2 regions of the Plantibacter sp. CFBP 8798 genome follow, and region 2 is predicted to be linked to the other one. Evidence: predicted binding sites of a transcription regulator. Region 2 holds the regulator's gene; the other holds the start of a gene.
What was found. The regulator LexA, encoded in region 2, represses DNA repair genes until DNA is damaged. The targets are predictions, from matches to a motif close to TCGAACANNTGTTCGA.
Positions count from the first base shown of each region.

Region 1: a site for LexA is predicted at 1,757-1,772, ahead of IFU30_RS09135 (tyramine oxidase subunit B). Genes of this name have one in related genera too.

Region 1 is NZ_JACYTS010000002.1:440,813-445,234, reverse strand. It holds gene IFU30_RS09145 (GNAT family N-acetyltransferase) at 1-672, opposite strand, end outside; gene IFU30_RS09140 (LysR family transcriptional regulator) at 777-1,682, opposite strand; gene IFU30_RS09135 (tyramine oxidase subunit B) at 1,832-2,986, shown strand; gene IFU30_RS09130 (ammonium transporter) at 3,080-4,339, shown strand; gene IFU30_RS09125 (FAD-dependent oxidoreductase) at 4,336-4,422, shown strand, end outside.
Region 2 is NZ_JACYTS010000004.1:33,188-37,609, reverse strand. It holds gene metE (5-methyltetrahydropteroyltriglutamate--homocysteine S-methyltransferase) at 1-1,644, shown strand, start outside; gene lexA (transcriptional repressor LexA) at 1,729-2,427, opposite strand; gene IFU30_RS17820 (LysM peptidoglycan-binding domain-containing protein) at 2,699-3,091, shown strand; gene IFU30_RS17815 (amino acid permease) at 3,181-4,422, shown strand, end outside.

The DNA of each region.
Region 1 (4,422 bases), on a different contig from region 2:
CCAGGCGTCGCGTTCGCCGGGGAGTGATCGGTAGAACGCCAGGTCGTCGTCCGCGAGCGCCTCGAGCCCTTCGCGCGCGACCATGTCCTGCGTGTGCGCATCGAGGGTGCCGGTCGCGACCAGGGCGAACAGCTCGTGGAACGCGTCGTCCGGGGCGGCGACGAAACGGAGGCGCTGCGATCGTCCCGGCACGGGATCGGAGCTGGACCTCGCGAAACTGACCCGCTCGGTCGTGCGCGAGAACCCGCCCGCGCGTGCAGCCTCATGGCGCCACCGCACCGCCTCCACACTCGCAGCGTCATCTGCCCACGCAGGGGAGACGTCGACGTTGAACTCCAGTGCGGGTCCCGCGCCGAAGGCGTCCAGTCCAGCGCGGATGAGCGCAGCGCCGACACGTTCGGGCTCCGCGACTTCGACCGTGGTGGTGACGCAGTCGAGTGTGGCGGGCCGGTTCGCGTCCGCCTGGCCCCACCAGAGTGCTCGTGCCACCGGGCGACCGTCCTGCTCGGCGATCCACGACCATTCCGGCCGATAGTTCCGACTCGCGAGTTCGGCGGTCAGCCGCTCCGGGTCGATCCAGGCGACGGGTTCGTCGCAGCTCCACGCTTGCAGGAGGGGGACGTCGTCCAGGCTGGCTCGGCGGATGGTGAAGTCGTCGCGGGTGTCGGTCATCGGTTCCAGCTTGGACAGGGTCGACTCGTTTGTCCAGGTCGGACAGGAACACCGGGGCCACGCCGTCGAGACGGGAAGCGGACGCGCGGTGTTCGTGTGGGCGTTCACCTGAGCTGTGCGGCCGCGTCGCGGAGACACACGATGAACGCGTCGTGGACCGGGCTGTCGTCCGTCCGTTCCTGACGAGCGGCCAGCAGGCGTGTCGTCGGCGACCCGGCGAGCGGCACGACGACGATCGACGGCGGCACCAGCTGCCGCACCGACTCGGGCAGGATCGTCGTGCCCACGCCGGCCGCGACGAACCCGAGGGCGGTCTCCTGATGGACGACCTCCTCGACCACCTGCGTCCGACTCGACGTGCCGAGGACCTCCGCGACGCGGTCCACGAATCCCGGCATGAGCGCCCGCGGGTAGGAGATCATCGGGACGTCCATGAGTTCCTCCGCGGTGACCTCTGGTCGCCCTGCCAACGGGTGACCGACCGGGAGGCACGCCACGAGACGCTCCTCGAAGACGACCTCGGTCGTGAGCGCGGGGGAGCTGTCGGATGGCGTCTGCGGGACCTCGTCCCGGACGATCCCGACGTCGAGCGTGCCGTCGCGGAGCCGGTCGAACTGCTCTCCTGAGGTCAACGGCACCAGGCGCATCGTCACCCCGGGGCGGCTCGCCCGGAACAGCTGCACGACGCCGGGGAGGACCGTGTAGTTGGCCGAACTCACGAACCCCGCGGTGAGTTCCCCGGCGAGACCGTCGACGAAGTCGCGCATCTCACCCCGGACCGTGTCGAGCTCCTCGACGATGTGTCGTGCCCGCGCCTGGAGATGTCGCCCAGCGGGGGTCAGCGCTACCCGCCTCGTCGAACGGTCGAACAGTGCGGTGCCGACCTCCTGCTCGAGTCGTGCGACCTGGACGCTCAGCGGTGGCTGCGACATGTGCAGCCGTCGGGCGGCGCGACCGAAGTGGAGCTCCTCGGCGACGGCGAGGAAGTAGCGCAGCTGGCGGAGCTCCATCCCATCGACGATACGACCCTCGTATTACCGCGCTGTTTCGTCCAGATTGCGAGCGAAACGCTCTCAATCGAGGTTCGAATCGGTATTTGACCAGGAGGATCGCGACCGTGTTCGCTGAGGACCACAGACCCCGACCTGGAGGACCACCCGTGACCGCAGACGCTTCCCCGAACACCCGGATCGACATGCTCTACCTGAGCGAACCGGAGGTCATCGCCGCCGGCATGAAGGACATGGCCCACTGCATGGAGGTCATGGAGGAGGTGTTGGTGCTCGTCGCGAAGGGTGACTACCGGATGGCCGGCCCGACCGCCAACTCGCACGGAGCACCGATCGGGTTCCCCGCCACCTCACCGTTCCCCGGCATGCCGCTGGACGCCGCCGACCGTCGGTTCATGGCGATGCCCGCCTACCTCGGCGGACGCTTCGACACCGCCGGTGTCAAGTGGTACGGGTCGAACGTCGACAACCGCGAGCGAGGCCTCCCGCGCTCCATCCACCTCATCGTGCTCAACGACAAGGACACCGGCGCGCCCTACGCGATCATGTCCGGCAACCTCGAGAGCGCCTACCGCACCGCTGCCGTGCCGGGAGCCGCCGCGAAGCTCCTGGCACCGGTGGACGCGAAGTCGCTCGGCATCATCGGGCCCGGCGCCATGAACAAGAGCGCCCTGCACGCCATGACCACCGCCCGTCCCTCGCTCGACACCATCCGCATCCACGGGCGCCGACGGTCGACCTCCGAGGCGTTCGCCGACTACGTCCGCGCGCACTACCCGCAGTTCACGACGATCGAGATCGCCGAGACGGTCGAGGCCGCCGTGCGTGACTCGGACATCGTCTCCGAGGCCGTCACCGGCCTGGTCGGCTCGGAGAACTACCCGTTCATCGACGGCGACTGGATCAAGCCGGGCGCCTTCCTCAGCCTGCCCGCCAACCTGCGCATGGACAAGGAGTACACGCTCTCCGGCAAGGCGCGCCTCATCGCGGACGCGAAGAAGATCTACGAGGCGTGGGCCGAGGAGTACCCGGCGCCGTCGCACGAGACCGCGTTCGGCATGATCGGCCTCTACTGGCAGGACCTCATCGGGACCGGCGATCTCGACGAGTCCCGCGTGGTGAACATCGGAGACGTCTTCGACGGGAACGCCGTCGGGCGCGAGTTCCCCGAGCAGCCGGTGCTCTTCAGCGTCGGTGGTATGGGCGTCGAGGACGTCGCGTGGGCGAAGACGATCTACGAGAACGCCGTCGAGCAGGGGATCGGCACGAAGCTCAACCTCTGGGAAGCCCCGGACCTGGCCTGACCGCCGACCGGCACCGAGCACCGACACCTGTTCCACCCGAACCCGACGCCGCGGCCGTCCGGCCGCTGTGCACCTCGAACGATGGAGTGATTTGTGGACGCTGGAAACGTCGCCTGGATCCTGACGAGCTCGGCGCTCGTCGCCCTCATGATCCCGGCCCTGGCTCTGTTCTACGGCGGGATGGTCTCGTCCCGCCGCATCCTCAACATGATGATCATGTGCTTCGGCGGGGCCAGCCTCGTCGCGTTGCTCTGGGTGGCCTTCGGGTACTCGCTCGTCTTCGGTGACTCCGTCGGCGGGCTCGGACTCATCGGGAACCCGTTCGAGTTTGCGGGGCTCGACCAGGCACTCGTCGACGACCCCGATGCCGGCATTCCCCTCGCACTCTTCGCGGCGTTCCAACTGCTGTTCGCCGGAGTGACGACGGCGCTCGTCGCCGGTGCCGCCGCCGGTCGCATGAAGTACGGCGCGTGGTTGTTGTTCGCCGGGCTCTGGGCGACGCTCGTGTACTTCCCGGTCGCGCACTGGGTGTTCGCCTTCTCGAACGACACGGCGACCGGTGGATGGATCGCGAACACCCTCGGCGCCGTCGACTTCGCCGGCGGGACGGCCGTGCACATGAACGCCGGAGTCGCGGCGCTCGCACTCGCCCTGGTGCTCGGCAAGAGCAAGGACTGGGGCGGCAAGCTCCGTCCGCACAACCGCCCGCTCGTCCTGGTCGGCGCCGGGTTGCTCTGGATCGGTTGGTACGGCTTCAACGCCGGTTCAGCGCTCGCAGCCGGCAATGCGGCGAGCGTCGTGTTCCTCAACACCACCGTCGCCGCCTGTGCCGGGCTCATCGGCTGGTCCATCGTCGACCGGCTCCGCCACGGAGCGGTCACGAGCCTCGGCAGCGCATCGGGGATCATCGCCGCCCTCGTGGCGATCACCCCCGCCTGCGGCGCCGTCTCACCCATCGGTGCGATCCTCATCGGAGCCATCGCGGGCGTGGTCTGCTGCCTCGCCATCGAGTGGAAGTTCCGGCTCGGCTTCGACGACTCCCTCGACGTCGTCGGGGTCCACCTCGTCGGGGGCATCATCGGGACGCTCCTCATCGGGGTGTTCGCGACGGATGCGGCTCCGAACGGACGCTCCGGTCTGCTGTACGGCGGCGGATTCGAACTGCTCGGCGTGCAGACGATCGCGACCGTCGCGGTCCTCGCGTACTCGTTCATCGTCACCTGGGTGATCGCGAAGGTGATCCAGATCACGATCGGTCTGCGGATCCCCGAGGAGCACGAGGTCGCCGGGATCGACGAGCACGCCCACGCCGAGCGCGCCTACGAGGACGAAGACCTGGAAGCACGCGCATGACCAGCGTCATCGTCGTCGGAGCCGGGCTCGCAGGTGCCGCGGCGGCCTGGCGCCTGGCCCAGGCCGGGCACGACGTCATCGTC
Region 2 (4,422 bases):
GACGTGCCGAGGTCGACGGTCCTCGCAGCGCTCGAACGATCGACGGCCGTCCTGTCCGCCGTGTCGGACCGCCCGGCGATCTTCGTCGCGGCTCCCTACGGCGCCTTGGGCGACGCCCTCCCGGTGCTCGCCGACTCGGGGGTCGAGGCTGTCGGTGTCGACCTCGTCCGAGGAGGCCTGCCGGACTCGTCTCCCGGACTCGCCACGAAGACCGTCGTCGCGGGAGTGATCGACGGCCACAACGTGTGGCGTGGCGACCTGGCGGCCGCGGCCGATCTCCTGGCCCGCGCGGGGGAGCGCTTCCCGCAGCTCGCGGTATCCACCTCGACGTCGCTCCTGCACGTCCCGCACGACGTGTCGGTGGAGACGAAGCTCGACCAGCGTCTCCGGAGCTGGCTCGCCTTCGCCGACCAGAAGGTGGATCAGATCGCGGTCCTCGCACGCGGTCTCACCCAAGGGAGCGCGGCCATCGCGGCCGAGCTCACCGCAGCGTCGTCCGCGCTCGACGATCGGCTCGCCGCGCCCGGGGTTGTCGATGCCGCCATCCGCGCACGGACAGCAGCGCTCGCACCAGCGGACTTCACCCGAGACGACTACCAGGAGCGCGCCACGGCGCAGGAGCAGGCGCTCGGCCTGCCGTTCCTCCCGACGACGACGATCGGTTCCTTCCCGCAGACCGGCGACATCCGTCGCGCCCGCGCGCAGCGGGTCGCCGGAACGCTCGACGAGGAGGCCTACGTCGAGACGATGCGCGCGGAGATCGGGCGCGTCGTGGCGCTGCAGGAGGACCTCGGCATCGACGTCGTCGTCCACGGTGAGCCCGAGCGCAACGACATGGTCCAGTACTTCGCCGAGCACCTCGACGGGTTCGCCGTGACGGAGCACGGGTGGGTGCAGTCCTACGGTTCGCGATGCACCCGTCCGTCGATCCTGTGGGGTGACGTCTCGCGGCCGGCGCCGATCACGGTCGAGTGGTCGGCGTACACGCAGTCGTTGACCACCAAGCCGGTGAAGGGCATGCTCACGGGCCCGGTGACGATCCTCGCCTGGTCGTTCGTGCGCGACGACCAACCGCTCGCCGAGACGGCGAACCAGGTCGCCCTCGCCCTGCGTGACGAGATCGCCGACCTGGAGCGGGCGGGCATCCGCATCATCCAGGTCGACGAACCCGCGCTCCGCGAACTGCTCCCGCTCCGGCGGGCCGACCAGGGGCGGTACCTCGACTGGTCGGTGGGCTCCTTCCGGCTGGCGACCGCGGGCGTGCGCGCCGAGACGCAGATCCACACCCACCTCTGCTACTCCGAGTTCGGGGTGGTGATCGACGCGATCCGACGACTGGACGCCGACGTGACGAGCATCGAGGCGGCACGGTCTCGGATGGAGGTCGTGTCCGACATCCGGGCGAGTGGTTTCGACCACGGCATCGGCCCGGGCGTCTACGACATCCACTCGCCTCGGGTGCCGAGCGTCGCGGAGGTGACCGCGTTGCTCGAGATCGCGCTGGAGGGGATCCCGCAGCGACAGGTCTGGGTGAACCCGGACTGCGGACTCAAGACGCGAGGGTACGAGGAGACGGTCGCCTCCCTCGCCAACATCGTCGAGGCCACGCGTGCGGTCCGCGCACGGGTCGGTGCGACCGGCTGACGTCGAGGGGCCTGCACGGACGAGGGCCGGGACGATCCACGGATCGTCCCGGCCCTCGTCGGTGTAGCGGAGTGGTCCGGTCGGTCAGACCGTCCGGAGCACGGCGACGACCTTGCCGAGGACCTCGGCGTGGTCGCCGAGGATCGGTTCGAAGGCCGAGTTCCGGGGGAGCAGCCAGGTGTGGCCGTCGCGCTGGCGGAACACCTTCACGGTCGCCTCCTCGTCGAGCATGGCCGCGACGATCTCGCCGTTCTCGGCGGTCTTCTGCTCGCGGATGACGACCCAGTCGCCGTCGCAGATCGCGGCGTCGACCATCGAGTCGCCGACGACCTTCAGCATGAACAGACTGCCCTTGCCGACCAGCTGACGCGGCAGTGGGAAGATCTCCTCGACCTGCTGCTCGGCCGTGATCGGGATGCCGGCGGCGATGCGACCGACGAGCGGGACCATGGCTGCGTCGCCGACCGGGGGAGCGGAGTCGGGGTCGCTGCCCTCGACGGCGCTCGGCAGGTCGATGAGCACCTCGATGGCGCGGGGACGGTTGGGATCGCGTCGGAGGTATCCGCTGAGTTCGAGCTGTCCGAGTTGGTGCGTGACACTCGACAGGGAGGCGAGCCCGACGGCGTCGCCGATCTCGCGCATGCTCGGCGGATATCCGCGCTGTGAGACCGAACGCTGGATGACGTCGAGGATCGCCAGCTGCTTGTCGCTCAGGCTCTTCCGTCGCCGGGTGCCGCCGATCTGGCGCTCCCGGGCTCCGTCGCCCGTCGTGTTCGCTGCCATCTTCGCTCCTGCCCTGATCGGCTGTCGGTGACCGATGTCGGTGGGTGGTGGTGTACTGCTTCCAACACTCGAAACTGTATCCGCACCAGCTCGTCCAGACAAACATCTGTTCGAGCGTGTCGCCGATCCCGCGCGTCTCAGGTACGAAGACAGGGTTGAGTATTCGAACAATCGAAGATATATTCGGAACACAGGTTCGTATCCGGCACTCCTGGTCGAGTGTCGGGTACGAGTCCTCATCACATGATGAGCACACTCTTGGAGGGTTGACATGAGCGCAGCACTGATCGGGTCCCACCGGGCGCTTCCCGCACGGACGGCGCAGGCACCGGCGTCAGACGCACCGTCCACACGCCGACTCCGCCTGACGAAGCGCGGCCGCGTCGTCTTCACCACGCTCGCCGCCATCCCGCTGGTCATCGGCGTCGCGGTCGTCGGACTCTCCGCAGGCGGTGCCGCGGCCAACACGGCGGCGGCGGGAGCCACGTTCACGTACATCACGGTCGACCCGGGCGAGTCGCTCTGGCAGCTGGCCGAGTCCATCGCGCCCGACGCCGACCCGCGCGACGTCATCGCCGAGATCATGAACCTCAACCAGCTCAGCACCGCCGGTGTCGAGCCCGGGCAGCGCCTGGCGATCCCGCAGCGGTACGCGGCGGAGTAGGCCGACAATCGGCGGGTCACTCCGCGCTGGTTCTCAGCTATCGTCGATGGCGCGGTGCAACGACGCCCGCAGCATCGTCGGAGGCAAGCATGAGTACAGACGATCGGAGCCGCTCGCTGCTCCGGAAGAAGCCGATCGCGGAGATCGAGGATGAGACCTCCGGTTCGAAGCTGTTCAAGAGCCTCGGGCTCTGGCAACTCACGGCCATCGGGGTCGGTGGCATCATCGGGGTGGGGATCTTCTCCCTCGCCGGACTCGTCGCTCATGGGAGCGAGGCCTCGCCCGCTGTCGGGCCGGCCGTCCTCTTCTCGTTCCTGATCGCGGGTCTCGCCTCCGCGGCCGCGGCGTTGTCGTACGCGGAGTTCGCCGGCATGATCCCGAGAGCCGGGTCCGCCTACACCTACGGGTATGTGGCGCTCGGCGAGATCATCGGCTGGTTCATCGGCTGGGACCTGTTGCTCGAGTACATCGCGATCGTCGCGGTGGTCGCGATCGGGATCTCCGGCTACTTCGACGCCTTCCTGTCCGGCATCGGGATCCACATGCCGGCCTGGATGACCTCGACCGCCGACGAGGGGAAGGGCGGCCTCGTCAATCTCCCCGCCATCTTCGTCTGTCTCCTCGTGACCTTCATCCTGAGTCGCGGGACGAAGGCCTTCGGTCGATTCGAGCTCATCGCGGTCGGCATCAAGGTCCTGCTCATCCTGTTCATCATCGGCCTCGGGGTCTTCTACATCAACGGGGAGAACTACGATCCGTTCCTCCCCAGCGGTTTCGGGCCGGTGTTCGCCGGTGCCGCGACGGTCTTCTTCGCGGTCTTCGGATACGACGCGATGAGCACGGCGGCCGAGGAGGCGAAGGACGGCAAGAAGCACATGCCGAAGGCGATCATCCTCTCCCTCATCGTCGCCATGCTCCTGTACGTCGCGGCCACCCTCGTCCTGACCGGTATGCAGAACTACACCGACATCGACCCCACCGCCGGGTTCGCATCGGCGTTCCAGAGTGTCGGCCTGCCCGTGGTGGCGACGATCATCTCCGTGTTCGCCGTCCTGTCGATCCTCACCGTGATGCTGACGTTCCTGTTGGGCGTCACCCGTGTCTGGTTCTCGATGAGTCGTGACGGTCTCCTTCCGCGGTGGTTCTCGCGCACGGACCGGCGAGGCGTGCCGCAGCGGGTGACCTGGATCGCCGGCGGCGCGGCAGCCGTCTTCGCCGGGGTGTTCCCGATCAAGCAGGTCGCCGACCTCACGAACATCGGCATCCTGGCCGCCTTCATCGTGGTCTGCGTGTCGGTGATCGTGTTCCGGTACACGAAGCCGGACGAGCCC